DNA from 3 places in the Lutispora sp. genome. Region 3 is predicted to be linked to each of the others. Evidence: riboswitches for the same ligand, from Rfam matches in the RefSeq annotation. Region 3 holds a riboswitch; each other region holds the start of a gene.
The links. Region 3 has a riboswitch for molybdenum cofactor ahead of ACESM9_RS12325 (NADH-dependent [FeFe] hydrogenase, group A6). Riboswitches for the same ligand answer to the same signal wherever they lie in the genome.
Positions count from the first base shown of each region.

Region 1: linked by a shared signal. The riboswitch ahead of ACESM9_RS01205 (4Fe-4S dicluster domain-containing protein) and the one ahead of ACESM9_RS12325 (NADH-dependent [FeFe] hydrogenase, group A6) in region 3 are both predicted to bind molybdenum cofactor.
Region 2: linked by a shared signal. The riboswitch ahead of ACESM9_RS07915 (alkaline phosphatase family protein) and the one ahead of ACESM9_RS12325 (NADH-dependent [FeFe] hydrogenase, group A6) in region 3 are both predicted to bind molybdenum cofactor.

Region 1 is NZ_JAWLCK010000003.1:43,680-55,569, reverse strand. Features, by position in the region: gene ACESM9_RS01255 (VanW family protein) at 1-89, opposite strand, end outside; gene ACESM9_RS01250 (hypothetical protein) at 161-667, opposite strand; gene ACESM9_RS01245 (hypothetical protein) at 717-1,457, opposite strand; gene ACESM9_RS01240 (S66 peptidase family protein) at 1,470-2,474, opposite strand; gene ACESM9_RS01235 (exonuclease domain-containing protein) at 2,647-3,390, shown strand; gene ndk (nucleoside-diphosphate kinase) at 3,398-3,802, opposite strand; gene ACESM9_RS01225 (hypothetical protein) at 3,913-4,941, opposite strand; gene ACESM9_RS01220 (bis(5'-nucleosyl)-tetraphosphatase) at 5,005-5,463, opposite strand; gene ACESM9_RS01215 (GNAT family N-acetyltransferase) at 5,495-6,037, opposite strand; gene ACESM9_RS01210 (GNAT family N-acetyltransferase) at 6,111-6,566, opposite strand; molybdenum cofactor riboswitch at 6,822-6,931, shown strand; gene ACESM9_RS01205 (4Fe-4S dicluster domain-containing protein) at 7,007-7,492, shown strand; gene ACESM9_RS01200 (aldehyde ferredoxin oxidoreductase family protein) at 7,486-9,291, shown strand; gene ACESM9_RS01195 (ubiquitin-like small modifier protein 1) at 9,361-9,630, shown strand; gene nuoE (NADH-quinone oxidoreductase subunit NuoE) at 9,637-10,080, shown strand; gene ACESM9_RS01185 (NADH-ubiquinone oxidoreductase-F iron-sulfur binding region domain-containing protein) at 10,073-11,878, shown strand; gene ACESM9_RS01180 (2Fe-2S iron-sulfur cluster-binding protein) at 11,875-11,890, shown strand, end outside.
Region 2 is NZ_JAWLCK010000041.1:1,910-13,799, reverse strand. Features, by position in the region: gene grdH (betaine reductase selenoprotein B) at 1-1,316, opposite strand, end outside; gene ACESM9_RS07935 (glycine/sarcosine/betaine reductase component B subunit) at 1,330-2,655, opposite strand; gene ACESM9_RS07930 (TetR/AcrR family transcriptional regulator) at 2,955-3,620, shown strand; gene ACESM9_RS07925 (asparagine synthase) at 3,718-3,915, shown strand; gene ileS (isoleucine--tRNA ligase) at 3,970-7,074, opposite strand; T-box leader at 7,118-7,332, opposite strand; molybdenum cofactor riboswitch at 7,625-7,744, shown strand; gene ACESM9_RS07915 (alkaline phosphatase family protein) at 7,799-8,770, shown strand; gene ACESM9_RS07910 (ECF transporter S component) at 9,136-9,687, shown strand; gene ACESM9_RS07905 (molybdopterin-dependent oxidoreductase) at 9,677-10,189, shown strand; gene ACESM9_RS07900 (energy-coupling factor ABC transporter ATP-binding protein) at 10,186-10,929, shown strand; gene ACESM9_RS07895 (energy-coupling factor ABC transporter ATP-binding protein) at 10,877-11,539, shown strand; gene ACESM9_RS07890 (energy-coupling factor transporter transmembrane component T family protein) at 11,536-11,890, shown strand, end outside.
Region 3 is NZ_JAWLCK010000102.1:251-8,389, reverse strand. Features, by position in the region: gene ACESM9_RS12325 (NADH-dependent [FeFe] hydrogenase, group A6) at 1-942, opposite strand, end outside; molybdenum cofactor riboswitch at 1,038-1,156, opposite strand; gene moaC (cyclic pyranopterin monophosphate synthase MoaC) at 1,306-1,809, opposite strand; gene groL (chaperonin GroEL) at 1,922-3,550, opposite strand; gene groES (co-chaperone GroES) at 3,568-3,852, opposite strand; gene ACESM9_RS12305 (winged helix-turn-helix domain-containing protein) at 4,180-4,518, opposite strand; gene ACESM9_RS12300 (ABC transporter ATP-binding protein) at 4,515-5,294, opposite strand; gene ACESM9_RS12295 (FecCD family ABC transporter permease) at 5,303-6,310, opposite strand; gene ACESM9_RS12290 (ABC transporter substrate-binding protein) at 6,310-7,374, opposite strand; gene ACESM9_RS12285 (YtxH domain-containing protein) at 7,607-7,993, shown strand; gene ACESM9_RS12280 (hypothetical protein) at 7,996-8,139, shown strand, end outside.

The DNA of each region.
Region 1 (11,890 bases), on a different contig from region 3:
CGTCCAAAGTACCAATCCAAATACCTTCTATATGTATAATATTTTTTACCAAGAAAGATTCTTAGCCTTGATCGGACTTTAGGCCTCATTGCTAGTTTGTCATGGCTATATTTTATCAATATACCTCTACCTCCAAATGTGCAAGACATAATATAGTACTTTACCATCTTCCAATACAAATCATCCGCTCACAAACAGCCACCAATAAGGTGGTTATGATGTTAGACAAAATAATTGCTGCAATTAATTTCTTTTTATTTGACGTTTCTTTGCTTAGAAAATAATATACTACTGGTAATTCTACAAGAATAGTTAGGAATAGATAGCCGCTTAGTATCATATAATATGGCCCTTTATTAAAGGCAGCAGATAAAGAAAATCCTCCCGCTACGGGTCTGAATCTATATGCCCGTTCCAAGTATGGTGCAAGAAAAGACATTAAATTTGCTAGACCTACAACCTTCAGTACTTTTCTAGTGTCTGCCATACTTCCAACCTTAACCACAGAAGTTGTTTCAATAATAAGTGTAAATATAATGGCGAAGGGCAAAACCGTCATAGGACTTGTAGTCACCCAGTGCCAGGATGAGTTTCCATGAACCGCCGATGATAGAAACAGAATTATTATAATAGTAAATATAACAGCATTATAAAATCTATTCTTCATAACCCCAATCTCCCACATTCTATAAATATATCAATCTCCTTCCGTCCACCTAGTATATTGCAGCTATCATTAAAATAATTCCAATTATAGGAAAAACAACATAGGATATCTTCTGCATAGTCAGGTAAAACTCCGATGGTTTTGGGTCTTCCACATGCAGCCAGTAATTAAGCTTAAAGAGGAACAAAGGATACTTATAATCAATCCAAGTCACAAAAAACAAAATTATTGCATATATCAAATAGTGGATTTCCCCCCTGAAAGTATCCGTTTCAGAGAATGCAAATTCTGCGATATTCTTCAGGGGTACTTTATAGCTTTCATCATAAGCTATATCTACATTTCTCAATGCTGTAATATCAAAACTAAATAAAGGCTTACCGTTTTTATCCACCATGTATTGTTGCCCTTTTTTATACTCACCTTCGAAGATAATATTGCCGTCTTTGTCTATAATATTTTCAATGCTGGGATACCACTTATTTTCATGGTTTAGCATCACAGTATATTGCCTGTTTACATTGCCAGGAAGTCTATAAACAACTTCGATACTGTCGTGTGTATCCTCCAGTCCTTTTACAGTTATATGTATGCCACCATGCTTACTTTTTCCCATATAGTGTCTTTCGGCTCCTACAACGCTTTTTACTAGAAACGTATTATTAAAGTAAACACCTTTGGTGAAAAAAGCTCTGAAATAAAAAATCAATATTATTACCAGAATTGCAGGTAATACAATTTTTAAAAAGATATTCTTCCGATTCATCTCCCTGATTCTTTCAATTATCATTGTACTCTCCTTTCATATTGTACTACCATCAAAAACACTCGATAGCATTTTTACTTTCTTATTGGTGGCATCCAATTCAACTTCAACTCCTATTGGCAATGTCAGCATTGGATGGGTATGGCAACAGTCAAAGTCTGCCATGAAAGGAAGCTGCCTTTCACCTAAAACCTCCAATAGTATTTCATAAGGCTTCCTGCTTGTTTTCATATCATCAAAAAGTTCATGCTTTCCTAATATTATTCCGGATACTTTATCAAACACCCCATTGAGCTTTAATAGAGAAAAGCTCCTCTCCACTGTAGCTGCGTCCTCCAGGGAATCTTCAATGAAAAGTATATCTCCTTCTTTTATTTCAGGCATATATTGGCTGCCCCATATGCCCGTCATAGTATTGAGATTACCTCCAATCAACCTTCCTCTTGCAATGCCTTCATAAACAGTTATCCATTGATTTTTTCTCTTCTCCTTTTCTCTGTCCTGTTGTGACCAATCTATGTATTCATCTGTCCAGTATTCTGGCATTGGGAATTCATAAGGCAATGTTACATCTTCAATTAACATATTTCTAAAATATTCATAAGTATAATCTACAAAGGATGGAAATTCTCCGAAAGAAGCTACCAAAGCAGGCCCATAAAAGGTGGATACTCCGGTTTTCGCATATATTGCCAGGAGTATGGCGGTAACATCCGAATAGCCTATAATTATCTTTGGGTTTTTTCTAAAAGCTTCGTAATCTATATATGGTAGTATGGAATTGGAATTCATCCCTCCTATAGTAGACATAATGCACTTTACCTCAGGATTTCTGATTAGCTGATTCAGCTCATCTGCTCTTTCTTTTATAGTGCCGGATCTGTAGTAATCCTGTTTTCCTGTCAAGGCTCCTTCAATTATATTAAAACCTTTAGCTTCCAAATAGGCTTTTGCTCTATGGAACCTTTCTGGTACAGTATATGTTATAGGCGATGATGGCGAAAATATTCCAATGGTATCTCCCATCTCCAATTTTCTCATATTTGACTCCCCTTTATTTCAGCAATAAATATAGTGTTCTATGTGTATATATCTAAACTGTATCACACCCATTTGGTTTTTTCTACCTTTCATCAACATAGCATATTCAGTGTGAAATAGTGTTATCATGTATTTAGACGAATTTTATTTTAAAATGTTTAAGGAGATTGATATGCATTATATAGTATTTGATATGGAATTTAATCAGGATTTCTCTTCTTTGCAAGATACCGTAAAGAAATGGTCCAAATATCCCTTTGAAATAATTCAGATTGGTGCTGTGAAACTGGATTCTGATTTCATTAGAGTTGCTTCCTTTAACAGATTTGTGAAACCAACTATCTACGGAAAAGTAAGCTCATTTATCACTGAGTTGACAGGCATTACTACAGAACAACTTGTAAAAGAACAAGCATTTCCTGAGGTTTATAAACATTTTGTGGAGTTTATAAGGGATCCAGATTCTGTGTTTTGCATCTGGGGAATGTCTGATATAAAAGAGTTATTTAAAAATGTGGAGTACCATAATCTAGATTCTAAATGTCTACCTAAAAAGTACATTAATATTCAGCCCTATGTATCTAAATATTTTGGTCTCCCAACAAAAAACTTGCTCCGACTGCAAAATGCTGTCGAAGCTCTTCATATTCCTGTTATATATAGTTTTCATAATGCATTTTTTGATGCTTGTTATACTGCTGAGATATTAAAGAAGATAAACAGTCCATCTATTGAGCCTTGTTTCTATGATCCATCCTATGTGCCAGTCAAGCCAAGGCAACACAAAAGAGAAATTGATTATGACAAGCTCATACAGCAGTTTGAAAAAATGTATGCTCGTAAAATATCCAAAGTAGAACAGGAAATGATCAAGCTTGCCTATCACATGGGAAAAACTCGCCAGTTTTTGAAATAATAAAGAGTTATAGCTCCGGAAACCAGATTTTTATCTCTCTTTCGGCACTTTCAACTGAATCAGATGCATGAACTGCATTTTCTGATTTGGATAATGCATACCTGCCCCTGATTGTACCCGGTTCTGCATTTAATGGATCTGTGGCTCCGTTTAATTTTCTTACAGCATCAATAATGTTCTCACCTTCCATTACTACAGCGCAGACCTCTCCTTTTGTAATAAAATTCACTAGGGGCTCGTAGAAGGGTTTACCCTTATGTTCTGCATAATGTTCTTCAGCCATTTCCTTTGTTGGCTTTACAATCTTCAGTGCTGATATACTAAATCCCTTTTTCTCATAGATAGATATTATCTCCCCCATCAGTTTTCTTTCCATGGCGTCAGGTTTTATAAGTACCAGTGTTCTTTCCATAGTATCATCCTTTCTGCAAAATTCACGTCCTATGTATAGGATTATTACCAGACATTATGCTATAATATACCAATTATTTTGCTGCTCACATTCAAATTCAATAGTAGATGCTAATTATAATCTTTATATCCGGAATAATGTAATATTAGCAGGCTTCTGAATGTTAAATCGCATATACGCCTTTTTTCTGTCCTCCAATCCTTTTCCAATGCCAATCCTGAATATGGACTCCACTTTGTAAAGTAATAATGATTCATTCTCTTGTTGAATATGCCGTTGTTTTCTCTTAAAAGCTTAGCTAAAAAGTCAATCTGTTGCTCTAGTTCTTTAATATGACTGGTTACTCCAAGTCTGGCCAATATCTCCATCCTATGAAACCACATCATCCACTCCGAATCTTTGAGCACATTGACATCAGGGTTAAAATCCTGCATGCAAAATGCTGCTGGTGCTATTAGTTGATTTCTTTTTAAAACATGTATGTATGGTATAGGTGACAACTCTACCATTCTCTTAATAGAATCAACAACTATTTCTTTATTTTCCTCACTTCTCCAAGCTTTTGTATATGCAAGAAGCCTCAGGTCATATATACAAGGCCATTTGGTTCCATCCATAAAGACCAGTTTATCCTTATAATGTATTGCAATATCATCTATAGCAGAAACTGAACATACAAACTTAAGCTTATCCAAAGCCCATTCTATCTGCTCTTTAACAAAATGTCTATCTTCTATTCCTGCGTGAGCAAAGGTAGCAGCTCTTATAACCTTTGAACCTCCAAATGATTTATGATCCAGTATTTTACCAATATTAAATAAGCATCCTTTGTCGAAGGTGTCCTCTCTTCTCTCCAACTCTCCAAGCATTCCTTTAAGAGAAGGTTGATTTGGCAAGACACCCTTTTCCGATAATAATCTGATAGCAGTTTCTACTCCTTTTTCGCTATGAAAGTCCTCCTCTATCCAACCATCTGGACTCTGCCTTTCTATAAACTCCTGGACAAGCTTGTCCTCTAAAATCTGGCTTTGTAATAGCTCCTCTTCATCAGAACTCATTTCATTTAGAATTTCTTTTTTTACTCTATACTTTATTGAAGGGCAAGCACTATCTAACAAATATCTTATTGTTTCATTCATATAGGTTTCCTTTCTCCATAAACCTTTTTGCATTTTTCTTTTAACTTCAAACTATCATTTGTCTTACTTCCTACTGCTATTGGATAATTTTGTAATTCCTGAATTCTGTTCTAATTTATCTATAAAATCCTTTGCCTTTGCTAATATGACTTTTCCACTATCGTAAGTGAGTAAATCATATATCTCCTGAAATGGCGCCCATCTATATTCTTCAACCTCATCCTGGTCTATCACTACCTCTTGAGTTGTTGCATCAGCTATGAAGAAAATTACTTCTTTATATGTATTTTCAGCTACTTTATACTTATCATATTCCCTGAATCCTTCATGGGGTTTTATAACCAACCCTGTTTCCTCATATACCTCCCTTATGCAAGTCTCCTCTTCAGTTTCTTTACCTTCAACATGTCCCTTGGGAAACCCCCAGTGTCTGTCCGGTGAATTGCTTCTAATAGCTAAAAATTCTATATCATTATTTATTTTTCTATAAACAATAGCTCCACACGATTTCTCTAATTTCATAATAACTCCCCTCATCGCCATGATGTATATATCATTCTTCCCATTCGGAAGCTAACATTCCATAAACGATATGATTAACATAATGACTATATAGCCATTCAGCTTCTCTTATAATGCCTTCTTTTGTAAAGCCCAGTCTTTCAGCAATAGCTCTGCTTTTATAATTCTTTTCAGCACACCTGATTTCTACCCTGTTTAAGTTGTATACATTAAAAGCATGATCAATAAATGCTCTACATGCTTTTGTCATTATGCCTCTACCCACATATCTTTTGTCAAGCCAATATCCTATGTTTACCGATCTATTAAACCAGTTGATTCCATAATAGCCTATTACTCCTGCAAACTCCCCTTTGTACCATATTCCTGCCTGAAATCCTTCGTTTGATGCAAACTGTTTCTTTGTCATTTCGATAAACCCTATAGCATCCTCTATTGTTTGGGTACCATCTACCCAGGGTAACCATTCTCTCAAATAATACCTACAAGAATTAATTGACTCAAACATTGCCATTGCATGATTATTATCAAGCAGTCTTAATTCTACATCCTCATCAACGACATGCCTGAACATATAGTTAACCCCCTCCCGTAAATATATCTACTTGATTTATATTGCATATAGTTCAAGAACTATGAAATGATTTTTACCTCAGTATTTTCTCAAATTCCGTTATATAAATCCCATCTTTCACCTCAATATCTTTTTTCTTTTTATAACCGTTTTTTAAATATAAATTTACAGCGGGAAGATTATCCTTGCCAGTACATACAATAATTTTATTGATATTGCTATTTATTTCTTCTACAAAGTTAATAAGTTTATTTGCTATACCCATTCTAAAAAAGTCCGGATATATCGCAACTCTGTGTATATCTAATACATCGTCAATAACTTTAAATGAAATTATACCTGCTAGAACATCATTTATATGGTATCCATAAAAAATTTCATCACATTGTTGCAAACTATCTATGGTCTCCTTCAAGGCTGGTATCTCATAAAAGCCTATAAGCTGGGCTTCTATTTTATATGAGGCTCTTTGCAAATCCATTACACGATTTGCTGTTTTCATATCCTTTAGGTTAAGTCTCTTAATCATTTCTTTCTCCTTTTATTTCATATAATTCTATGATTATTCCATATTCTCCAGTATTGCTTTATCAATATATGCCTAAATTTTACCATAATATTTTAATACTTGCTATGTCAATTTACATACTCTTCTAATTACGACAGATCAAACCTCATTTATCATGCATTTATGCCACTTGTCCCAATTTTGTAATTTTATTGTCATATTTAAAGGAGTTTACTAATATATGTAGAATAAGTAAATAAATATACACAATCGTTAATTGTATATAGACTCCGATTCCAAGAGCCCGATGAAGGACTTGGAACGATAGGGCATGGGGAGAAATGCCCATACCTGCCATTGTGCAAAGGAGTCCATCTGTGGGTGCAGTATTGCCAAAACAGATGGACTTTTATATTGAGAAAAAGGAGGTGAAGCTGGCATCGATATGATGTCAGCAAAGGATGAGCAAGGTATTGATGATCTCTCCAGAGAAGTGCATCGGCTGCAGAACCTGTGAGCTGATTTGCTCCTTCAACAGGATGGAAGAATTCAATCCGAAACAAGCTGCCGTGTCTGTATTTGCCTATGATGAGGCTGCCATAGCAGTTCCTATCATGTGCATGCAGTGTGAAGATCCTTCCTGCATGAAGGTTTGTCCTGTGGGAGCAATCGTGAGAGATGAAAAGGATGCAGTCATAATCGACATCCAAAAGTGCATCGGCTGCAAAATGTGCATAAGCGCATGTCCTCTTGGCAACATCACCTTTAGTCCTACTCAGAAAAAGCTAATCAAATGTGACCTGTGTGGAGGAAATCCACAATGTGCAGAATTCTGTCCTTCAGGAGCAATACAGTATAAAGAAGCTACACCTGCAAATCTGAACAAAAAGAAAAAAATGGGTGAAAAGTTCAAGGATTTGTTTGGGGAGGTGTATGAGCAATGTTAGGTTTTACAGGAAAACTTCTCAGAGTAAACTTGACTGACAAGACCATAAAAAAGGAAAATCTAAACCTGGAAGATGCCAAGAAATATATAGGTGCAAGAGGCTTAGGCACCAAATACTTCATGAATGAAGTGGATCCCAAAGTGGAACCCTTCAGCCCCGACAATAAACTTATATTCATGACAGGTCCACTTACTGGTACTCTGGCCACATCCAGCGGAAGATATGAAGTAGTTGCTAAAGCACCCCTCACAGGAACCATAGGTGCATCCAATTCCGGTGGCCATTTCGGTCCCGAGCTTAAGTATGCCGGATACGATGGAATAATATTTGAAGGAAAATCAGAAAAGCCCGTTTATCTATACATTAATGATGATGAAGTGGAAATAAGAGATGCAGAACACCTGTGGGGCAAAAATGTATTTGAGACCACGGATATGCTCCTGGAAGAAGTAGGTGACGATGCAAGAGTCGCCTGCATAGGACCCGGCGGAGAAAAACTGGTATTATTCGCCACGGTTATGAACGACAAGCATAGAGCTGCAGGAAGGTCTGGTCTTGGTGCTGTTATGGGTTCTAAAAATCTTAAGGCTGTTGCAGTAAAGGGTTCAAAATCAGTTCAGGTAGCAAAACCTAAGGAATTTTTGGAAATATGCAAGAAGAGCAGAAAGATGCTTAAAGACCATCCTGTAACAGGTGGAGGATTGCCAACCTATGGTACAGAAATACTTGTGAATATATTGAACCAGAGCGGCGGTCTCCCAACAAGAAACTGGAAAGACGGTGGCATATTTGAGCATGCAGATGAGACTTCGGGAGAAACTTTAACAGAAAAATATCTGGTTAGAAATAAGGGCTGCTTCGGATGCAATATGGGCTGCGGAAGAGTAACAAGGATTCCTGAAGGTAAGTTCAAGAGCTTCGGTGAAGGTCCTGAATATGAGGCAGGCTGGTCCTATGGTGCAGATTGCGGAGTAAGGAATCTGGAAGCTATCTGCAAAGCCAATTTCATATGCAATGAGCTGGGTATCGACCCAATAACCATGGGTTCCACCATTGCCTGTGCTATGGAAATGTATGAAAAAGGCATATTAACCAGAGAAGAATTAGGAAGAGATCTCCCCTTTGGAGATGATGAAGGTATAGTAGAATTTACAAGAATGACAGGTTTGAGAGAAGGATTTGGAGACAAGTTGGCAATGGGCTCCTACAGAATGGCAGAGTCATATGGCCATCCAGAGCTTTCCATGTCTGTGAAAAAGCAGGAAATGCCAGCTTATGACGGCAGATGCTTACAGGGTATGGGTCTTGAATATGCTACATCAAATCGTGGCGGCTGCCATGTGAGAGGATACCTCACTTCTCCTGAAATACTTGGAATTCCTGCTAAGCTTGATCCATTGGTAACAGATGAAAAAGCTCCCTGGCTCAAAACCTTCCAGGATCTCACCGCGGTAGTGGATTCTGCAGGTATATGCTTATTCACCACCTTCGGAATAGGTCTTCCTGAGATATCTGAAATGTTAAGAACTGCCATGGGCGTTGATTTTACCGATGAAGAGGTGCTGCAGGCAGGAGAAAGAATTTGGAATTTAGAGAAGCTGTTCAATCTTGAAGCAGGCTTCACAAAGGATGATGACAGGCTTCCTGACAGATTGCTCAAGGAGCCCATGCCTGCAGGTCCTGCAAAAGGATTGGTCAATCAGCTAGATGTGATGCTCAAGGAATACTATGAGGTAAGAGGTTGGGATGAAAACGGCATACCAACGGAAGAAAAACTTAAAGAACTGTCAATTAAATAAGCAAGGTCTATGGCTGTCGGTATCACATTACCGACAGCCTAAATTTAAAGAAGCAAGGAGGGGAATTTCATGATAGTAAAATATTTTGCATATATAAGAGATTACACTGGTGCAAAGGAAATTGAAATTGACCATTTCCCCACTTTAAATGATCTTCTCCTTAAACTCTGCGAAAGATATGGTTCAAAATTTAGAAATAAAATATTTTCAAATGGGAATCTCAGCAATGAGATAATTATTCTGGTCAACGGGAGAAATATTGTGCATCTCCAGGGGCTTGACACCTGTCTCAGCTCTGATGATGAGATAAGCATATTCCCGGTGGTAGCAGGAGGCTGATGAATTTTGTTTGAAAAATATCCCAAGGAACATAGGTATACATTGGCAATGCTGCAGGACTTGCAAAAGGAATATGGTTATATACCCAAAGAAAAGCTTCTGGAGCTTTCTCAATACTTGGACATCCCTCTTTCCAAGCTTTACAGCATGGCTACTTTTTACAAGGCACTGAGTTTAAAACCCAAGGGTAGATATATCATAAAGGTTTGTGACGGCACTGCTTGCCATATAAGATCATCAAAAAGCCTGCTGGATGAGATAGAGAATTCTCTTGGAATAAAACCTGGCGAAACCACAAAAGACGGCAAATTTTCCTTAGAAGTCGTCAATTGCCTTGGTTCCTGTGCCATAGCTCCAGTTATGGTTATTAATGACAGATATTATGGCAAGCTGACATCTTCCAAAGTAAGGGAGATACTAAGAGAATACGGGGGTGCTGGGGATGAATAGGACAGTATATGTCTGCTGCGGCACCGGCTGCCTGGCAAACAACAGCTTAGATGTATACAGAGAATTAAAGAGGCTTATTGAAGAGCATGAAGTAGATGCAGATGTTAAAACCATTGTAAAAGCCACGGGTTGCAATGGTTTATGCGAAAAAGGACCCTTAGTAAAAATTGAGCCTGACAATATATGCTACAGCAAAGTAAAGGCCAGTGATGTTAAAGAAATTGTAGAGAAAACCCTTATCAATGGCCAGATAGTAAACAGGTTATTGATATTTGATACTGCTCAGGGAAAAAAAGTTATATCCCACAAAGACACGGATTTTTATAAATCTCAGCAAAAAATAGCCTTAAGGAATATAGGAGAAATAGATCCTGCAAATATTGACGACTATATTGAGCGCGGCGGATATGAAGCTCTTAGTAAGGTTTTATTTCAGATGACTCCCGAGGGTGTAATATCTGAGATAGAAAAATCCGGATTGCGAGGCAGAGGCGGCGGTGGCTTCCCCACAGGGCGGAAGTGGAGGCAGTGTTGCAACGTAAACTACTTCCCCAAATATGTAATATGCAACGGTGATGAAGGAGATCCGGGAGCCTTCATGGATAGAAGCATTTTAGAAGGGGATCCCAATACAGTCATAGAAGGAATGATAATATGCGCCTACTCCATAAAGTCTCATAGAGGATTCATATACATAAGAGACGAGTATTCACTGGCTCTGAAGAATATGGATTGTGCTTTGAGACAGGCAAGAGAGAGGGGCTATCTGGGTAAAAATATAATGAACAGCGGTTTTGATTTTGATATAGAAATCGTAAGAGGTGGCGGAGCCTTTGTCTGCGGTGAATCCACAGCCCTCATGCAATCTATCGAAGGCAATGTGGGAGAACCCAGAGCCAAGTATATACATTCTGTGGAAAAGGGCTTATGGGGGCAACCCACTGTGCTGAACAATGTTGAAACCTGGGCAAATGTACCTGAAATAATAATGAAAGGCTCTGACTGGTTCAGCTCCATAGGTACTGAAAACAGCAAAGGCACAAAGGTGTTTTCACTGGTTGGGAAAGTTAAAAATACAGGTCTTGTGGAAATTCCTATGGGCACAACTTTGAGGGAACTGGTATTCAAAATCGGAGGAGGCATAATAGGAGACAAGAAGTTTAAGGCGGTTCAAAGCGGCGGTCCTTCAGGCGGCTGCATACCTGAAAGCCTTATGGACCTGCCTGTGGATTTTGATACTCTAAAAAATATAGGCTCCATGATGGGTTCTGGCGGCATGATAGTCATGGATGAAAGAACATGTATGGTAGATGTGGCAAGATATTATCTAAATTTCCTATCTGAAGAATCCTGCGGCAAATGTGTTGCCTGCAGAGAAGGCATAAAGAGAATGCTGGAGATCCTCACAGATATATGCAACGGCAAAGGTTCTGAGGAGGATTTAGATCTTCTGGAAAGTCTGTGCCACACTGTGGAAGAAGCCTCTCTCTGTGGATTGGGAAAAACCGCTCCAAATCCTGTGCTGACTACATTGAAGTATTTCAAAGATGAATATTATGCACATATCAGGGATAAAAGGTGTCCTGCAGGGGTCTGTCCCGAGCTCACAGAATATGAAATCGATGAAAAACTGTGCATAAGTTGTGGCTTATGTGCGAAAAATTGTCCCGCCTCAGCCATATGGGGAGAAAAAGGAAAACCTTATTATATTAATACTGAATCCTGCGTAAAATGCGGCAATTGCTTAGACAGCTGCAAATTCAACGCTGTAGGAGTAAAGAAGGGGGCCAGGTTATGAAGATTACCATAG
Region 2 (11,890 bases), on a different contig from region 3:
TTAACTTTGAACACAGTTTGTTCTTTTATATCTGTTGTGAGAGCATCTAAGGCAACACCTACTCTGTGATAACGAAGCTTGAATTGAACTTCCTTCGGTGAGCTTGGATCACCAAGAGGATATGGTATTGATATTGTAGGTACCATTCTATTTGAACCCACAGTCTTTGCAACAGGTATTAGATTAGCCATTTGCACTATGGTTATACCTGCCTTTTCAATTTCTTTTGTCATCGTTGCACCGCAACGTGTACAAGTACCTCAGGTGGAGGTGAGTATAACTGCCTTGACACCATCAGCTACAAGCTCTGCAGCTATCTCTCTTCCCATTCTTGCTGCCTCTGCCTGTGTGGTACCGGTACCAACTGTAGCGTAGAAGTACTTGTATACTCCTCCTATCTTTCCTTCCTTTTCATAAGCTCTAAGAGCATCCAAAGGAACTATAACATCTGGGTCAGCATTGGCTGCAGCAGGATCAAAGCCGGCATGAATTGTCATGTATTCACCTTCTACCAAATCGTCAAGCTCTGAAATATCGTATTTGCCCCATTTAGTAGCTGATGCAGATTGAATCCTGTCTGGATTTCCAACGGGCACAATACCTCCGGAGGTTACCATGGCAACCTTTATCTTGCTTAATTCATCCGGTGAAATAGCCGGCGCTATAGGAACCAAATCTGATGGAGGTATCGGAAGCTCACTTTGGAACTTTTCTCCCCTTATCTTTTTAAGAAGCATATTGATTACCCTGTCTGCTGCATTTACAGGAGGGTTAAGATATACCTGCTTCCTTATGCCTCTTCCGAAATAGCCTTCCTCTTCAGCTGAAAGAAGCTCCTCTCCATTCATAAGCTTTATAGCAAATTTAGCCATTGCGGCTACATCTTTTCTCATGGAGGCTGCACTTGCTCCGCCTTTAAAAATGTACATATCTTTTTTGAACATTTCAACACCGGGGTTTTCTTCATTCATTGAAGTTATTACCGGTACATTGAATTTCTCTTTTACAGCTTTGCATATGTTTCCGCAGGCACTTCCGTATCTTCCGGCTCTGAATGCAGGTCCTGCAAAGAATATATCAAATTCTTTTCCTTCAAGAAAACCCAATATTGTTTTTATAGCCTCTTCCTGTCTTGAGCCCATGAAGTTATCACCACATATGATTGTATGTGTAACTTGATACTCATCACCAAGCTGTTTTTGAAGCTCCATAGCCGGTCCTACCAAACCTTCTCTTATCTCAGGAGCATGATCGGCCATTTCTTCTCCGCCTATTTGCCCAAAAAATTGATTTATATATAAAATAGCTTTTTTCATTTATTGCACCTCCCTAAAACTCTTTCATGGTCTTCGTTGACCAGCCTACAACCATATCGCCGCAGAACATGGCATTGTTTTCCATTATAATTGAGCCGTCTTCCCTGACAGATGGGCCTAGTATTGCATCATTACTCCATCCGCCGGACAGACCGTCTCTAGCTAGGGATTCAAGCTCTCCTATTACTGTTTCCATAGGAGGAAGTTCAATCAGTTCAGAAACATTTCCACAGGATACTATGGCATTTGCTTTTTCATCCAAAGCAACCAAGGGCTGTGAAGCGCCATCTCTTCCTGTACATTCATTAGTGAGACCTATAGTCTTGACTCCTGCATCTTCTAAAGCAACTATACATGCTATAAAATCAGCATCAGGATTTCCATAACCCTCTTCAGCTACAATAGCCGAGTCAGCGCCTAAAGATTTTGCCATCTGTGCCACAAAAAGAGCGGCTCTTTGCTTCTGTTCAAGGGCAACATTCAGGTTTGACATTATAACTCCCAGGAAGTTAATGGTCTTCCCATGCTCTTGATATAGTCTTTTTATCATAGGGAAGTTTTGAAAATCGTAAGTTGACCATTTTGAAGAGCAAGGCATAAATGAACCTGATATCATAGCCCCATCTAACACTTCATTGGGATGCATGAAGGTTGGAAGCATCCTATTGCAATCCCAGCCATAAGCCAGATCGTTATATCCTAATTCCTCCATCTGTGATTGAGGCTGAAGTACAAGAACTACGCTTGGAAGTGCATTTACTTCTGCTGATCTCTTTGTTACAGGTTCCAGTTCATAAACTTCTGTTTCTTCCGGTTCAAGATTCTCGACACATTTGCCTACGTATTCAGCAAGTCTCATACCTGCCCATCTTAAGGCATGATTTTTCTTCTGTTGTTCTCTTTTTTCGAAGTCCTCATCGGTATCTGCAACTAGAACCAGATTTTTCAGCTGTGAAAAATAAGTATATTTTGCTCCTTCGCCGCCCATATCGATAAGTCCATCCTGGAAACCACCCCAGTGCCTTCCAACTACGAGTATGCTTGAATCCTTAAGAGCATGAATCTTGCCATCTCCGGCCTGCATAAGCTCTCCAGTCACTCCTGGGAACACCGGACCTCCACCTACACGGCATCTCGCTTCAATAGCTTCCTTGACAGGAACCAGACGAACCATATCTCCGGGTTTAACAATATGAAGATCCGCTTCTGTAATATGTTCATCTTCAAAAACAACGCCCAGGGCTTCTTCTTTATTGATAGTCAAAAGACCATCCTTGAATTCTGTTTTAGCACCAAACACGATGTCCTTTACATAGAAATTTCCAATTTCCAGTCTCATTTTTGCACTCCTCTCAATGCCATTTTTTAATAGCATAAGTATGTTATTTTTGTAACATTTTAATTGTAACACAAAACAGTTTGTAATGTAAACATGTTTATTTATTAAACGTATTTATAATAGCTTCACTTGTTTCTTCTATAAATCAATAAAAAAGACTCTATTACAATTAGTTATATCAATTTTTATTAATGTAATTTATGTCTTCCTCTGAACTATAGAGATTATTATATTTCTCAATATGTAATTCCCATGCTATAATTATTATTGAATTCTAGTTAATGAATGAGGTATTAATAATGAGCGTTGATAAAAAAACTTTACAGAAAAGAAGAATGATGGGATATTTTATTGATGCCGCCAAGCAGATAATAGATGAAAGAGGCATAGAAGCTCTATCTGCCCGTGAAGTGGCAGACATAGCAGGCTATAATAGTGCTACACTATATAATTATTTTGATGATTTGGAGCACCTGACTTTCTACGCATCATTAAGTTATCTCAAAGACTATATTTACGACCTTAAATGCCATATGAAGAGCGCCAAAAATCCCATAGAAAGGTATCTTAAGGTATGGGAGTGCTTTTGTCGTCACTCTTACAGCATGCCAAAAATTTATTATGAGATATTCTTTGGAAGACACAGTACCAAACTGAACAATTCTATAAAGGACTATTATTCAATATTTCCTGAAGAATTAGAGGACATGGAGGAAGACATAAAACCAATGCTTCTTGGTCAGGATATATATGAAAGAAACCTTACATTGCTCAGACCATGCATAAATGCAGGTTATATAAAAGTAGAAGATATAGATAAATTAAACGAAATGGTAATACTCATATATCAAGGTCTGCTTACAAGACTTGTCAAAGGCCAGACCAACTATTCAGCAGAAGAAGCCAAAGAAAAAACCCTCTTTTATTTAAAGCAAGTTTTTATATCCTTTGGAGTTTGTGTTTGATTCAACAGGTAGGGTTCTCAATGGATCATAGTATATTATCGTATAAAATATCAAAAACTACTTTCAAATCTAAATCTTCATATTGAGGAGGTATTTTATGCGTGAAGGATTGATCCCTGCATTACTTGGTACTGCAGTTACAGCCACAGGTACCGCAATGAGGGTCCGAGACATGCGTAGGCATGGTATGACCAAAAGGGATACAAGAGTAGCAATAGGAGCAGGCCTCATCGGTTTAGGTCTCGCCCATATCGCTCTCGGCAGCATAGACCTTTTTCAAAACGGAAGATCTTAGATTGGAAATGCGGGGCTAGTATGCCCCGCATGAATTATTTTATAAAGCTTTATTCTATACTTTTTCCAGCTTCATTCCTGTATTGTGTCCATTAAGATCCTGTTTCTCGAAGCTATCATCCTCGACCCGTTCTATTGCATCTGCCAATGTTTCTGTCTTTATATAATCTTCATAGATGTTGACTGCGTTTGCTATTTCATCATCGCCATCGTAGAATATTTTTATTCTATCCAACATTTCATAGCCATTGTTCTTTCTCATCTGCTGAACCTTGGATATAAACTCTCTCGCATAGCCTTCATCCAAAAGTTCCTGGGTAAGGGTTGTTTCCAGTATTACAAACAGATTATTCTCCATGCCTACTGTGAAACCTTCCTTGGCTGTTATGGTGATGAGAACATGATCCTTAACCACATCAAGGGTTTCTCCATCAACAGTAAGCTTGAGAGTTTCGCCTGCTTCCAGCTTCTTCACTGCTTCTGCTCCATCAACTTCTGCCAAAGCTTTACCCAATAGTTTTATCTTTGGACCAAATATGGGGCCTGCAACCTTGAAGTTTGGCTTCAGGCTGAATTCCATATATTCATCAAGATGCTTTGCAAATACTACTTCTTTTACATTTAGCTCTTCCTGGAATAAAGGTACAAGATCCTTTATCAATTCTTCATATTTGCCATCTATCAATACTTCTGCAATTGGTTGTCTTACCTTGATTCTTACCTTTTCTCTTGCAGCTCTGCCCAGGCTTACCAAATCTCTTACAAGATCCATTCTTTCCTCTATATGAGGTTCCAATAGTTCCTTATTCGCTACTGGATAGTCAGCCATATGGACTGATAATTCGCCTGTCAGGTCTTTATACATTTCTTCTGCCATAAAAGGTGAGAAAGGTGCTATAATCTTGGTCAATCCAACAAGTATTTCATAGGTTGTATTGTAAACTGCCTTTTTATCATCAGTTAATTCTGTTGCCCAGAATCTCCTTCTTGATCTTCTTATATACCAGTTGGAAAGATCTTCGTTGACAAAGTCCTGTATCTTCCTTACTGTCTTTGTCAAATCATATATAGACATTTCATATTCGATTTGAGCCAGCAAGTTATTGTACTTGGAAAGTATCCATTTGTCCAATTCAGGTCTGTCTTTATACTCTATGAAGAATTCCCTCGGGTCTATATTATCTGTGTTTGCATATAGTGTAAAGAAGGAGTATACATTTCTCAATGTGCCGAAGAATTTGCTGAGGACTTCCTTAAGACCATCTTCGTCAAATCTGGTAGGTGTCCAGGCAGGTGATACATAAAGGAGATACCATCTCAATGCATCGGCACCATATTTGTCAAACATTTCAAAGGGGTCAACTGTATTGCCTCTGGATTTTGACATCTTATGGCCGTCCTTATCCAGTATCAAATCATTTACCAATACCCTCTTGTAAGGGGAAGTTCCCATTACAAAGGTGGATATGGCCATAAGTGAGTAGAACCAACCTCTGGTTTGGTCTATACCCTCGCATATGAAATCTGCAGGGAAAAGCTCATGGAAGTTTTCCTTGTTTTCAAAGGGATAGTGATGCTGTGCAAAAGGCATTGAACCACTATCGAACCAACAATCAATTACCTCAGGAACCCTTGTCATTGTGCCGCCGCATTTATCACATTTCAGATGAACTTGGTCTACATAAGGCCTGTGCAATTCAATACTTTCGTCTATTTCTTCTATGGCCCTTTCAATTAACTCTTTCCTGGAACCAACGGAAGTGATATGGCCACATTCACATTTCCAGATATTCAAAGGTGTTCCCCAGTATCTGTTTCGTGATAAAGCCCAGTCATTTACATTTTCCAGCCAGTTGCCAAATCTTTTTTCTCCTACAAAGTCCGGATACCATTCAACCTTACTATTGTTTTCTACCAACTGGTCTCTAAGTTTTGTCATTTCAATATACCATCCGGGCTTAGCATAATATAATAGAGGTGTCTGGCATCTCCAGCAGTGGGGATAATTGTGGGCCATCTTTTCTTTCTTGAAAAGCTTACCTTCCTGAGCCAACCATTTTATTATATCCAAATCCGCATCCATTACGAACTGGCCTTCCCAGGGTGTAGTGGTGAATTTACCTGTTTCATCAACAGGTTGGAATACGGGAAGATCATATCTTCTGCCTGTATTATAGTCATCTTCACCAAAGGCAGGGGCAGTATGAACTATACCTGTACCGTCTTCTGTAGTTACATAATCTGCAACGGTTACATAAAATGCTTTCTTGTCAGCTTCTATAAAGGGCATCAGCTGCTCATATTCCATGTATTCTAGATCCTTGCCTGAAAGCTCTTCCAATACTTCAAAATCTTCTCCCAGAACCTTCTTGGAAAGATGTTTTTCTACATAATATATTGTATCGTCCTGTTTAACCTTAAGATAGGTTTCTTCAGGATTTACGGTCAATGCCACGTTAGATGGAAGAGTCCATGGTGTGGTAGTCCATACCAGGAAGTATTCATCCGCATCTTTTCTCTTAAACTTTACTATTACAGTATTGGTTTTTACTTCCTTATAACCTTGAGCTACTTCGTGGGAAGCCAAGCCTGTACCACAGCGACTGCAGTAGGGCAATATCTTGTGGCCTTCATACATGAGGCCTTCTTTGAAAAATTTGTCCAGTATCCACCATTCGCTCTCTATATAGTCGTTGTCCAGTGTTATATAAGGGTTATCCATATCTATGGAGTATCCCATTCTCTCAGTCATTTCTCTCCACTGTTTTTCATATGTGAATACAGACTCACGGCATTTCTCATTGAACTCTGCTATTCCGTAATTCTCAATCTCTTGCTTGCTGGAAAGCTTCAGTTCCTTCTCAACTTCTATTTCAACAGGCAGTCCGTGAGTATCCCAGCCTGCTTTTCTTTTGACCTCATGGCCCTTCATGCTTTGATATCGGCATACAGAGTCCTTCAAAGTTCTAGCAATTACATGATGTATGCCAGGCCTGCCATTAGCTGTTGGAGGTCCTTCGTAGAATATAAAGGGTTTTGCTCCTTTTCTATTTGCAACCACTTTGTCGAGAATGTCTACTTCTTTCCAAAACTCGGATATTTGTTTTTCTCTCTCTGCTACCGGTTTCTCTGAAAGAGGTTTAAATTTCATTAGACTCATCTCCTTGCATATTTGTATAAATGAAAAACCCTATGGCAAAAACCATAGGGACGTTTGGACACGCGGTACCACCCTCATTACAGCCCAAAACAGGCTGTCACTCGGTAAATTTAACGCATTACTGCGGAATACCCTACTGAGCTTCGAGCATCCGGCTCCAAGGTGATCTTCGTCAAGAGCTCTGCAAATAATCTTTCACCAAACGATTATCTCTCTGAATGCATCATCTCCTGCTACTGTCCTCTTCATGGCCATTCAAATAGCTTTTTTCACAATTAAGCTACATTGTACACCAACTGAATACATTTTGTCAATACTTAGTCTTTAACTAATATTAATTATTAATATAATATGAAACCTTTCTTATAATCCATAGGAAAGTATAAATCTACCTTAGTGTTAACTTTCCGTAATGGATTTCAAGAAAGGTTTCCTTGGTCGTTATAAATGCTTCAATAGGAAACCTTTCTTATTCCATACTATGTATTAGTCTATAAAATGAAACAATTTATGTTTCTTGAAGGAAATCATAAACAAATGTAGAATCATTCTAATTAAGCGTTTCCGAGTTATGGTGCCTAAGTTTATATAATATGGCGCATAACCGGCAGGGTATAAATAGAAATGTTTATGCCTCCTCATTTTGGAAAGGAAACAGCAAGAAGCAGTTTCCTTTTAGACTGCTTTTTATTTTATCCAAAAATGATAATTAAGGAACATAATTATGAATAAAAAATTTCTATTTTTATCTCTCATAGCTATATTATCCTTTTTTACCGGTATAATATTCTTCATGCCAACAGATACCAGTGGTTTGCCTATCCTCAATAATGAGGAATACCAAACATCCGGTTTTGCTGTGTATACTGAAGACGGCGATATTATTTATACAAATAGCATTGAGAGCATAAGAAAAAGTATTTTCGGCAGCACCATGGTAACAACAGATAGTCAAACACTTAATAATCCCATTGGTATAGTTGAAAATCCACCCACTCAAAGTATTATATCAATAAAAGATATGGCGCTAAAATCTCTTGATAATGATAATAAAGTTCTAATAATATATATAGACGGCTTGGGCTATGACTTATATAAGAAAGCTATAGACTTAGGTATTATACCTTGCTTAGAATCAACAGGCATAGCTGAGAAGGCTTTGACAGTTTATCCCACCATAACCGATGTAACCTTTGCAGCTATGGTTACCGGAACCACACCCAAATATACAGGTATACATAATAGAGAGAAGAAGCCACTGGAGATTCCCACCATATTTGATAAAGCAGCGGAGATGGGTAAAACTTCAAAGGTTATAGAAGGCAACATAAAAATCATCATAGATGAGGTGGAAACCATTCTTAATATAGATGAAAACAATAACGGTACCATAGATGATGAAATATACAATAAAGCTCTGGAGGAGCTAAAAAACCCTCCTGATGTGTTATTGGTACACTTCCATTCCTATGATGATTTTGGTCATAAATATGGTCCAAATTCAGATGAAGCATTGGCCCAGCTTGGGGTTTTAGACTCCTATATAAAAGATCTCCTGGGTAGATTTAATGGAGATGTGATCATAACATCAGATCATGGCATGCATGATGAAGGTGAGGGAGGCGCCCATGGGAGCTTCTCAGAATCGGATTTGTTTATTCCTATTTGGACTCTGTTCTTGAAGAACACGGATTAGCACTGAGATAACCACGGATTTACACGGAGGTTTTTTGAAACCACTAAAAGGCACTAAAACTTCACTAAAAACACTAAAGAGTATAATTAATTATGCACATACTGCAGTTACCATAAAGCCAGTCAAAAGGATATAATATCGTACGAATTCTCTAATTTAGATTTCGCAAAGAGTCACTAGCAAAGTTAACAAAAATGCTCTATTATATATCTTTTGGACTTCACTGTATAGAAGAAAGCTACAGTATCTAGGGAATAATCATATGTGCAAGTGAACATATGATTATTTCCAGTACAGCAGCATCCTTATATATAGAATTAAGCATGTTTACCATAGTGAAAAATCATAAAAGAAGCAGGTGCTATATGAGCAAATTTTTTAGAAAATTTTCCATGTATGAGCTGGCAGTCATATCTCTGGCGGCGGCTTTGGGTGTTGGGATAAAACCCATAATAGTTCCCCTGGTACACATAATTACAGGTCCCCTATACATCCCCGGCGGTGCTGCAGCCGGCGGCTTTTACATGCTTTGGATAGTATTGGGACTAGGTATAACCAGAAAAATAGGCACCGGTACCCTTATAGGCTTTGTTCAGGCTTTACTGGTGATGATTACAGGAGTATACGGGAATCATGGAGCCGTGAGCTTAATAACATATACAATACCGGGTCTCTTTGTAGATATGGGAGCCTTGATATTAAGGAAAAATTTTACTACACCTTCAGGCTTTTTCATTCTTGGTTTATTGGCAAATATTTCGGGAACTTTCCTATCATCCATGGTCTTTTTCAGACTTCCCCTTATACCCTTGCTTCTATCCATCAGCGCAGCATCGCTCTCAGGAGGACTTGGAGGACTTATAGCATATAAGATAATGATCACAATAAACGGGCGGGGTGATATATATGAAAAATAAGAAGCTAATACTGGTTATTGCAATACTGGCAGTTGTTACACTGGCTTTAGGTTATATAAATATGAGAAGCATTAACAATGCTGGAACCGAAGAGGGCACCATAACCTTCAAGTGGGGCGAAAACACAGCAGCTTTAAGCTTTGAAGAAATCACTGTCATAGAAAATCATGAGTTCAAAGCTATAGAAGATACCTCCACTTCAGGCCCTGCTTCTAGAAAGTATAAAGGAGTATTTCTTAAGGATGTACTGAACAGGGCAGGTATAGATGATTCAACCATAGAATCCGCTACAAGGGTTACAGTAAAAGGCTTGGACGGCTATGTAATTGCTATGGCTGCCCAAGAGGTTTTGTCAGATAATGTTTACCTGGCCTTTGAGAAAAACGGAAAGCCTTTGGGAAATATGAAAAACGGAGGCAGCGGTCCATTTCAGCTAATTGCAGTTTCCGATTCCTTCAGCCAACGCTGGTGCAAATATGTGATTGAGGTAAACCTGGAATGAAGGCTATAATAGAAGTAAGAAATTTATCCTTCAGATATACCAATAGGGATCCCCTTATATTGGATTCCATTGATTTAGATATAGAAAGGGGCAGCATAACATCCATTGCAGGCTTGAGCGGCTGTGGTAAAAGCACTTTAGCTTTTTGCCTTTGCGGGGCCATTCCAAAGAGCATGCCTGGCATAATGGAAGGCAGCATTATGATTGATGGGGCAGACATAAAGGAACTAAGTCTCCCCAATCTTGCCAAGAAAATCGGGATGGTCTTTCAAGATGTGGACAACCAGCTTTTTTTGCCTACTGTAGAATCTGAAATAGCCTTTGCCCCTGAAAACCTTTGCCTTCCTTATGAGGATATTGAGAAAATCATTAACAGAGTTATAAGTATGCTGAACATTGGACATTTGAGATATAAAAATCCCTCTCACCTTTCCGGAGGAGAAAAGCATCTTGCGGCTATAGCTTCAATTCTCAGTCTTGACCCAGATATAATAATATTGGACGAAGTACTGTCAGAATTGGACAGAGAAAATAAAGAGTTGATAAAAAATGTGATTAAAATTCTCAATGAAGCAGGAAAAACAATCATTATAATAGATCACAGCATTAAGAACCTTATGGTAGCTGATACCATTTTGCTCATGAGAAAAGGCAGAATTGAAGATAGAATTGAGGTTGATGATAGCCATGAGCTTTTATACAATAGACTCACTGACTTTTACTTACAACAACAACAATAATAATCTGTTTGAGAATCTGAATTTTCTCATAGAAGGAAACCAGCATATTGGACTTATAGGCCCCAATGGCTGCGGTAAAACCACCTTGGCAAAGCTGATGCTGGGAATCCTTAGACCCACTGATGGAAGAATACTGTTAGAGGGCACAAACATAAGGAATATTTCCCTATCCTATATAGGAAGCAAGGTGGGCTATGTATTTCAAAACCCGGACAAGCAGTTGTTCTGCCCCACTGTTTGGGAACAGATGAGCTTCAGCTTCAACTATGGCAGCCAATCCTCCCAGAAAAATATTGAGGACAAGATTAATTATTACTTAGAAATATTTGACCTGGCAAAGTACAAGGATGCATCTCCCCTTACTCTTAGTCGAGGAGAAAAACAGAGGCTGGCTTTGGCTTCCGTATTGTCCAGGGATGTGAAGTTTTTAATATTGGATGAACCCACCACCGGCCTTGATTTATTGCGCAAAAAGCAGCTGGAAAAATGTCTCCTCACATTAAGGAATGAAGGAAAGGGCTATATGATAATAAGTCACGAAGCCAGGTTTCTGGACAGGTATGTTGATAAACTCCTTACCCTGGGTCCGAAAGGAGTTGATGTCTGTTGATAAACCTTGATCCCAGAACCAGAATCTTTATAGTTCTTATTATTTCTTCTGCTGCAATAATAATTAAAGATATAAAACCTCTTGTGCTTATGCTGCTTATGACATTGCTTTTATGCAAGCTTTTTTCCATATCAATATCAGGCACGATGAAAAAGCTTAGGAAGCTATGGTATTTTTTTATTGTATTGACATTGATTCAAAGCCTTTTTACACATAGCGGCGATATCTTATTAGCTTTAGGTGGCATAAGGATTTTGACTACAGCAGGCTTGGAAGCGGGTGTTTCTATAATTCTGAGAATGTCCATAATAGTTTATTCAGCCATGATTATTGCTTCTGCTTCTTCCATGG
Region 3 (8,139 bases):
ATCATTGTGGTAATGCTCACAGTACTTTATCCAACCAGGAGAACAGGATGTTATCATCGGGAGCTTCCCTCCGTTTTTTATCCTGCTGATGAGTTCTGTTCCTTCTTCTATAATAGTCAAGTCTGCTGCAAAATCAGTATCAAAAACTTTATCAAACCCTAATCTTCTTAAAGCAGAAACCATTTTTCCTTCTACATTTGTGCCTACCGGCAATCCGAATTCTTCACCCAATGCAACTCTAACAGCAGGTGCAGTCTGGGCGATTACATAAAGTTGGTCATTCTCTAAAGCTTCCCATACTCTATCTCTGTCATCTTTTTCTCTAAGGGCACCTACAGGACATACCTTTATACATTGACCACAGTTAATACAGGCAACTTCAGAAAGGCTTCTTCCATAAGAAGTTGTTACTGTAGTGTTTACACCCCTATTTGCAAAGTTTATAACGCCTGTACCTTGAATATTTTTGCATATACTTATACACCTTCCGCAGAGTATGCACTTATTCTGATCCCTGACTATTGAAGGTGATGCCATATCAACTTTATATTCGATCTTCTCACCTTCGTAATCTACAGCATCTATGCCTGCTTCCTCGGCCATCTTCTGTAGCTCACAGTTCAGGTTTCTAGAACATGTGAGACATTCCCTTTCATGTCTGGCTAGTATAAGCTTAAGTACGGTGGTTCGAGCTTCTCTAACGGCCTTTGAAGATGTCTTTACCTCCATGCCTTCTGCAACAGGAAGTACACAAGCAGCCTGCAAAGACCTTGCTCCTTTAACCTCAACAAGACACATTCTACAAGCTCCAACTTCATTTATATCTTTTAAAAAGCAAAGTGTAGGAATATTAATGTTTAAACCTTTTGCTGCCTCCAAGACTGTTGTACCTTTGGGAACCTGGGTCTTGATACCATCAATTGTCAGGTTTACCATGTCCATTATGCTTATCCCCCTTATAATAAAGTAGAAAAATAAAAACTCCTTGTAAAAGGAGTTTTTCACAAACTTAACACTACTATATACCAATTATAAAGTATACAGCTGATACTACTCCTTTCCAAACACAGGAGGCATGAACATTTCTATCCACACCCATCGATCTGCAAGCCATAGATAACTCCTTAGGTTTACAGATTCGGAGTTATTCAATTAATTATCATCTTGCATTGCATATATGTATATTGTTAAAATTATCACATTGTCATAAATTATTTTACTACTTCTATCGTGTTCTGTCAAATATTTATTCTGTGGTTGCGTTTTTATTATATGGACAGTCACTTGTATAAGGTACTCCTACTCTTAGCTACATGAAGTGCTTTTATCAGAGCCGGTAAAGTAAAAATCCCCAGATGGACTTCCAGACTTTTTTACCATATGTATATCGGATATGAACATCTCATTATCCATATCCTTGCACATATCATAGATGGTAAGGGCTGCAGCAGATACAGCCGTCAGGGCTTCCATATCTACTCCACTCATTCCATAGGTTCTTACTATGGCAGCTATATCTATTTTGCAGTTTTCTCCATCTATTTTAAAGTCCAAATCCACACTGAAAATATTGCTTCCGTGATTCATGGGTATTATGCTGGAAGTGCCCTTTGCACCCATAATGCCACCTACCTGGGCTACAGATAGCACATCTCCTTTTTTTATCTTTCCTTCTTTTATGGCTCTCAGGGTCTCCTTTTTCATATAGATAGAGCCTCGAGCTATGGCTTCCCTTATGTTTTCATTCTTTTCAGATATATCCATCATCCTGGTATAGCCTTTTTTATTTGTATGAGATAATCTTTCCAAAGCATTTACCTCCAATTTATACTTCTACCTAATATTATACTTCTTGGAGGCAATAATACTATATAAGAAACCAAAAAAATAGCTGCGTCAAATAACGCAGCTATTATCTATCTTAGTACATTCCCATGTCTCCGCCCATTCCTGCTCCGGGCATTGGTTTTTCTTTTTCTGGAAGATCTGCTACAACGCTCTCAGTTGTAAGAAGCATTGAAGCGATGGATGCAGCATTCTCAAGTGCTGATCTTGTAACCTTTGTTGGGTCAACTATACCTGCTTCAATCATGTTGACATATCTTTCATTCAATGCATCAAAGCCTACTCCTGCTTCGCTGTTCATTACCTTTTCAACTATTACAGAACCTTCAAGTCCAGCATTCTCTGCAATCTGTCTCACTGGTTCTTCCAAAGCTCTTCTTATGATCTGAATACCTGTCTTTTCATCTCCATGAGCATCCTTTAATAATTCTTCAACAGCCTTTATAGCATTTACAAGAGCAACTCCGCCGCCAGGTACTATACCTTCTTCTACTGCAGCCTTTGTTGCAGCAAGAGCGTCTTCGATTCTCAGTTTTCTTTCCTTAAGTTCTGTTTCTGTTGCAGCACCAACTTTGATAACTGCTACACCGCCAGCCAATTTTGCAAGTCTTTCCTGAAGCTTTTCTCTATCGAAGTCGGAAGTAGTTTCTTCTATCTGAGCCTTAATCTGTTTTACTCTATCTTTTATTTCCTTAGCATCTCCAGCACCGTCAACGATTATAGTGTTTTCTTTCTGAACCTTAACCTGTCTTGCTCTTCCTAGTTGCTCAAGCTTTGTCTCTTTAATATCTAAGCCTAATTCTTCGGATATTACCTGTCCGCCAGTAAGTATAGCTATATCATCAAGCATTGCCTTTCTTCTGTCGCCAAAGCCAGGTGCTTTAACAGCAACGCAAGTAAATGTTCCTCTTAATTTGTTTACTATCAATGTAGCAAGAGCTTCGCCTTCGATGTCTTCAGCGATTATCAAAAGCTTCTTGCCCTGTTGAACTATCTGCTCCAATACTGGAAGAAGATCCTGGATATTTGATATCTTCTTATCAGTTATAAGTATATAGGGCTCATCAAGTACAGCTTCCATCTTTTCTGTATCTGTGATCATGTAAGGAGATACATAACCTCTGTCAAACTGCATACCTTCTACAACATCCAGAGTTGTACCGAAAGTATTTGATTCTTCTACAGTTATAACTCCGTCCTTGCCTACTTTTTCCATAGCTTCGGAAATGATTTCTCCGATGGATTCTTCTCCTGCTGATATGGAGGCAACCTGTGCTATAGCAGATTTATTTTCGATTGGCTTGGAAAACTTTTTGATTTCTTCTACCGCAGTAGCTACAGCCTTATTGATACCCTTTTTCAATACCATTGGGTTTGCTCCTGCAGCAACATTCTTCAAACCTTCTCTTATTATTGCCTGAGCAAGCAATGTAGCTGTTGTTGTACCATCACCTGCTACATCGTTTGTCTTTGTTGCAACTTCCTTAACCAATTGAGCTCCCATATTCTCAAAGGGATCTTCAAGTTCTACTTCTTTCGCAATTGTTACACCGTCATTGGTGATAAGGGGAGAACCGAATTTCTTGTCTAATACAACATTTCTTCCCTTGGGTCCTAATGTTATCTTAACTGTATCTGCCAGCTGATTTACTCCTCTTTCAAGAGCTCTTCTTGCATCTTCGCCAAACCTGATCTGTTTTGCCATTTATTTACCCTCCCTTATTATTCTACTATTGCTAATACATCGTTTTGTCTGAGGATCAAGTATTCTTCCCCATCAATCTTAACTTCTGTGCCAGCATATTTAGAGTATATTACTCTGTCGCCAACCTTTAATTCAAGGGGTATCTTTTTACCGTCAACTAACTCTCCTGAACCAACGGCCAATACTTCGCCCTGCATTGGTTTTTCCTTTGCAGTACCGGGTAATACTATGCCGCTTTTGGTTGTTTCTTCATTTTCCAATACCTTAATAACAACTCTGTCTCCAAGTGGTTTGATATTCATCAATAACCCTCCTTAAGTTTTTATTATACAAAATTTGTATGTATCCCTTATTATTAGCACTCACTTAAGATGAGTGCTAATTACAATATAATAATAATTAATGGTTTAGTTCTTCGCAAATTTATAATTTCGCATTTTCTTGGGTTTTTTGGTCATTTTCTTCTATTAATTTAAATTATTGCTTAATTGCATTGTTTTTCTTTATTTATATTTGAATTTCCTTTGATTTCACAAAAAAAACAAAATGGTTATACTAAAAAAGGCTCTCTATCATTTAACTATTACAATACAAGCCTTTTTTAGTATAGCCAATAGTATCTAATTCATTCATTTTCTACAAAAAATATCCTCGTATATCTTCTCTATTTCTTCCACAGCCGCATTTCTGAATCTTTCATATTTGTCAATAAGCTCCTTGGCTTCCTTGGTAAGCTTTGAGCCTCCCCCTTTGGCACCCCCTATTTCCCTTTCCAGAAGTTCCATATTCAATTCTTCTTCAGCATTCTTTATAATATTCAATGCCTTTGAATAAGCCATTCCCATTTCACTTGCAGCCTTATTCAAAGAGCCTAAATTGTCTACGAGAAGCAAAAGCCTATAAGGTCCTTGCCCAAATACTTTATCGCCGTTATCATTTTTTATCCAGAGACTATATCCTGGTTTCATGCATCCAACCTCACCATCACATATTTTTCTCTATGCCTTATTATATCTATTTTACCATATATTCTGGTAAACATTTTATGGAGAAAAATATTATCTACATCTTTGGTATCGAATTCTGCCAGTATCTTACCGTCCTCCAAAAATATTATTTTATCGCAGTAGTTGAGGGCGTAATTTGGATCATGGAGGGTTATGAGCCCTACACGCCTTTCTTTATTTATCAAATCCCTTATACAGGATAGCATCATATGTCTGTTATTATAGTCCAATGCGCTGTCAGGTTCGTCAAAGAGCATAATCTCTGCATTCTGCATAAGGCTTCTGCATATGATAACAAGCTGCTTCTGTCCTTCGCTTAGTTGTAGAAAATTGGCATAGGCATACTTCTCCATGGACATCTTTTTCAGTATATCATAGGCAAGTTTCTTATGCTCCTTCGTAGGAGAGGCGAACATACCCAGATAGGGAGTTATGCCCATCAATACTACATCTATCACCTTGGTGTTATATATTATGCTGTTTCTCTGGGGCATAAAGCTGATATGCCTTGCCCTTTGCTTTTCATCAAAGGAAAAACAGTCCACATCCTTTATAATGCATTTACCTGATATGGGCTTTATAAGACCGCTGATTGTCTTCAACAGTGTGGTTTTGCCTGCACCATTGAGTCCTAAAAGAGCAGTCAATTCTCCCTGTTTTAATGAAAAGCTTATGTCATCCAATATTATTTTATTATCATAGCCTGCCTTTATATTTTCTATTTTTAATATATCCATATTTCCTCCTAATAACGACTCATGAGATATGCTAAATACGGTGCCCCGATAAAGGTGGTGAGAATGCTTATTGGTATTTCGCTGCCGGCTATACTCCTGGCAAGACAATCTGCAAAGCCAAGGAGTATGGCACCTATAAAGCCGCTTAATATGGTAGTACTGAAATCATTGGTTTTTCTTATCATCCTGGCTATGTGAGGAGCTATAAGACCTATGAAGGCAATTAGCCCTGTTATGCATATGATACTGGCCACTATCAATGTGGAAAATATGATTACAGCCCAGCGGGCTGATTCTACTTTTACTCCCAGGCTTTTGGCTTCTTCATCGCTTAAGGACAGTACATTTATCTTCCACCTGAGCAGAATAATACCAATAATTCCTATTAAAAATAAAGGCAACATAGTCAATACCTTATCAGCGGTGACGGATGCAAAGCTTCCCATAGCCCAAAACTCCATGGTTGCCAGCTCCTTCTCAGGATCAGCAAGGTATTTCATCATCATTATGACTCCCTGGGCAATAGAACCTATGACTATGCCGGCAAGGACAAAGGTAACCACCCCTTTTTCCCTGGACAGCTTAGCTAGACCCAGGGCGACAAAAACTGCCCCAACCCCTCCTACAAAAGCGCTAATTGCTACGCTCAGGGTTCCACCTGTTAAGAATATAATAGCTATGGCAGCACCTAAATTAGCTCCAGATGCCACTCCTATAATATCCGGGCTAGCCAAGGGATTCTTAAAGATTATCTGATATATGCTGCCTGCTATGCTAAGTCCTATCCCTGATATAATGACCATTATGGTCCTTGGGAGGCGGAGGGTATAAAAAACGGTTCTCACCATATCCTCCACTTCTCCCCCTGTAACAATACCAATTATATCTCTGACAGATATAGGGTACTTCCCAGTGCCTATGGATAGAAAAAATACAGACACAAACAGCACAGCAATGACTATGTATTTACCTATGCCCCTATCATTTATATTTTCAGGTAAACTTTCATCTCTCATTATTTTGTCAAATCCTCTTTATTAATCTCTATACCATAAAATTCTTTATAAAAATAAGCTGTATCCTCTGTGAATTTTTCATAAGGGTATTTATCTCCGTATAAAACGCTTGTAAGCCACATGGTGCCCAAAATACTTGATGGTACTGGTGAATCCCATGCTTCAAAGGCATCAGGCATCATATACACTTGACCTTTTTGCACAGCATTAACTGCTTTTAATCTCTCATCCTTTAAAATATCCTCCTTGGTATAAGCTGCAGATGGAACTCCAATTATAACATCCGGGTTATAGGTCAGAAGCTGTTCGTAGGAGATGGTTGCCCAATAGGTATCATCTATATCCGAAGCTACATTGATGCCTCCAGCAGCTTCTACCATAAAAGTTTGGTACATGTTCTTTGTTGCAGTGGAAAGAAAATCACTGTTTCCTCCTATATAAACTTTTGTCTTGCCTTCTTCCCCAATAAGACTCTTTATTTCTGAAAGTTTATCATCATAGTATGATTTCAATTTTTCACCAGTATTTTCTGTTCCTGTAGCTTTGCTTATCATATCTATGGATTCCTTTAGCAGATCCATATTCTCCGGGTTAACTGCAATTACATTTATTCCTAGTTTTTCGAGATTTTCCACCGCATCCTTCATTCTTATGGGCAATATTACCAGATCTGGTTCTAGAGCTATGCATCCCTCTAAATCAAAGTTCTTTGGACTGCCTACGTTTGGAAGCTGATTAAACTGAGGGGCAGCCAGTGAATAAATAGGTCTTTTGTCAGCACCTGTCTCTATGCCCACTACACTATCCTCCAATCCAAGAGCTATAAGCAAAGATGTGGTTATGTAATACACACTTACTATTCGTTCCGGCTTTTCACCGATAACTATTTCTCTGCCCAGATGGTCTGTTATTTTTATTTCGGTTTTTTCCTCTGAGTCAGATTCTGCTGGTACCTGTGTATCAGGAGCATTGACCTTTTGTGTTGTACAACCAGCCATAGATATTACCATGGTAAGTATAAGAAATAATGCTAAAATTTTTGTTGAAAACTTTTTAGAAAACATACTTCCACTCCTTTTGCTATATTCGTTATACTTTTATTTAAATAACGCTCTATTTATATATTACCATTAATACTGAAATATTCAAGTATAAAATCAGGATCTTTTCAAACATCATAAAGGCTTCCTATGGATTATAAAATATGCTTATTCAAATAGGCTTAGTGTTGTAATTGCCACGGTTTTCCAGTATAATGAACCTAATCATCAAAATTTGAAACAAGGAGGGATCTTCATGTCATTAAAGGAAGTATTGGCTAAATCAAAGAAAGAAAAAAAGAAAGCTAAAGCAATTGATACAGCAAAAAAAGTAGGAGTAGGTCTAGGTGTAGGTGCTGCTGTAGGAGCAGCCGCTGGTATTCTTTTTGCACCTAAATCTGGAGAAGAGACCAGAAAGGATATAGCAGATGCTGCCAAGAAAACTGCTCAAAGCGTTAAAGATAGTGCTGGTGAAGTAGGAGACAAGATATCCAAGATTGTTGAAGAAGGGAAAGAAAGAATCGCTAACATAAAAAAGGAAAAAGAAGAGGTAAATGAAGAGGTTGCAGCAGGAGGAGATAAATGCTGCGATGACCAGGAGGAATGCTGCGGCGGTTGTTGTGATTCCCAAGAGGAGGCTTAGATATGATTTCCTATAGAGATCTGGGTTTTGTAATACTGTTTTTGATAGCAGTAGGCTTAGGTATATATCTTTTCATTGTACTTAATCATCTGACCTCCATTTTAAAAAAAGTTAGAGAGATTTTGGACAAACACGGGTCCAATATT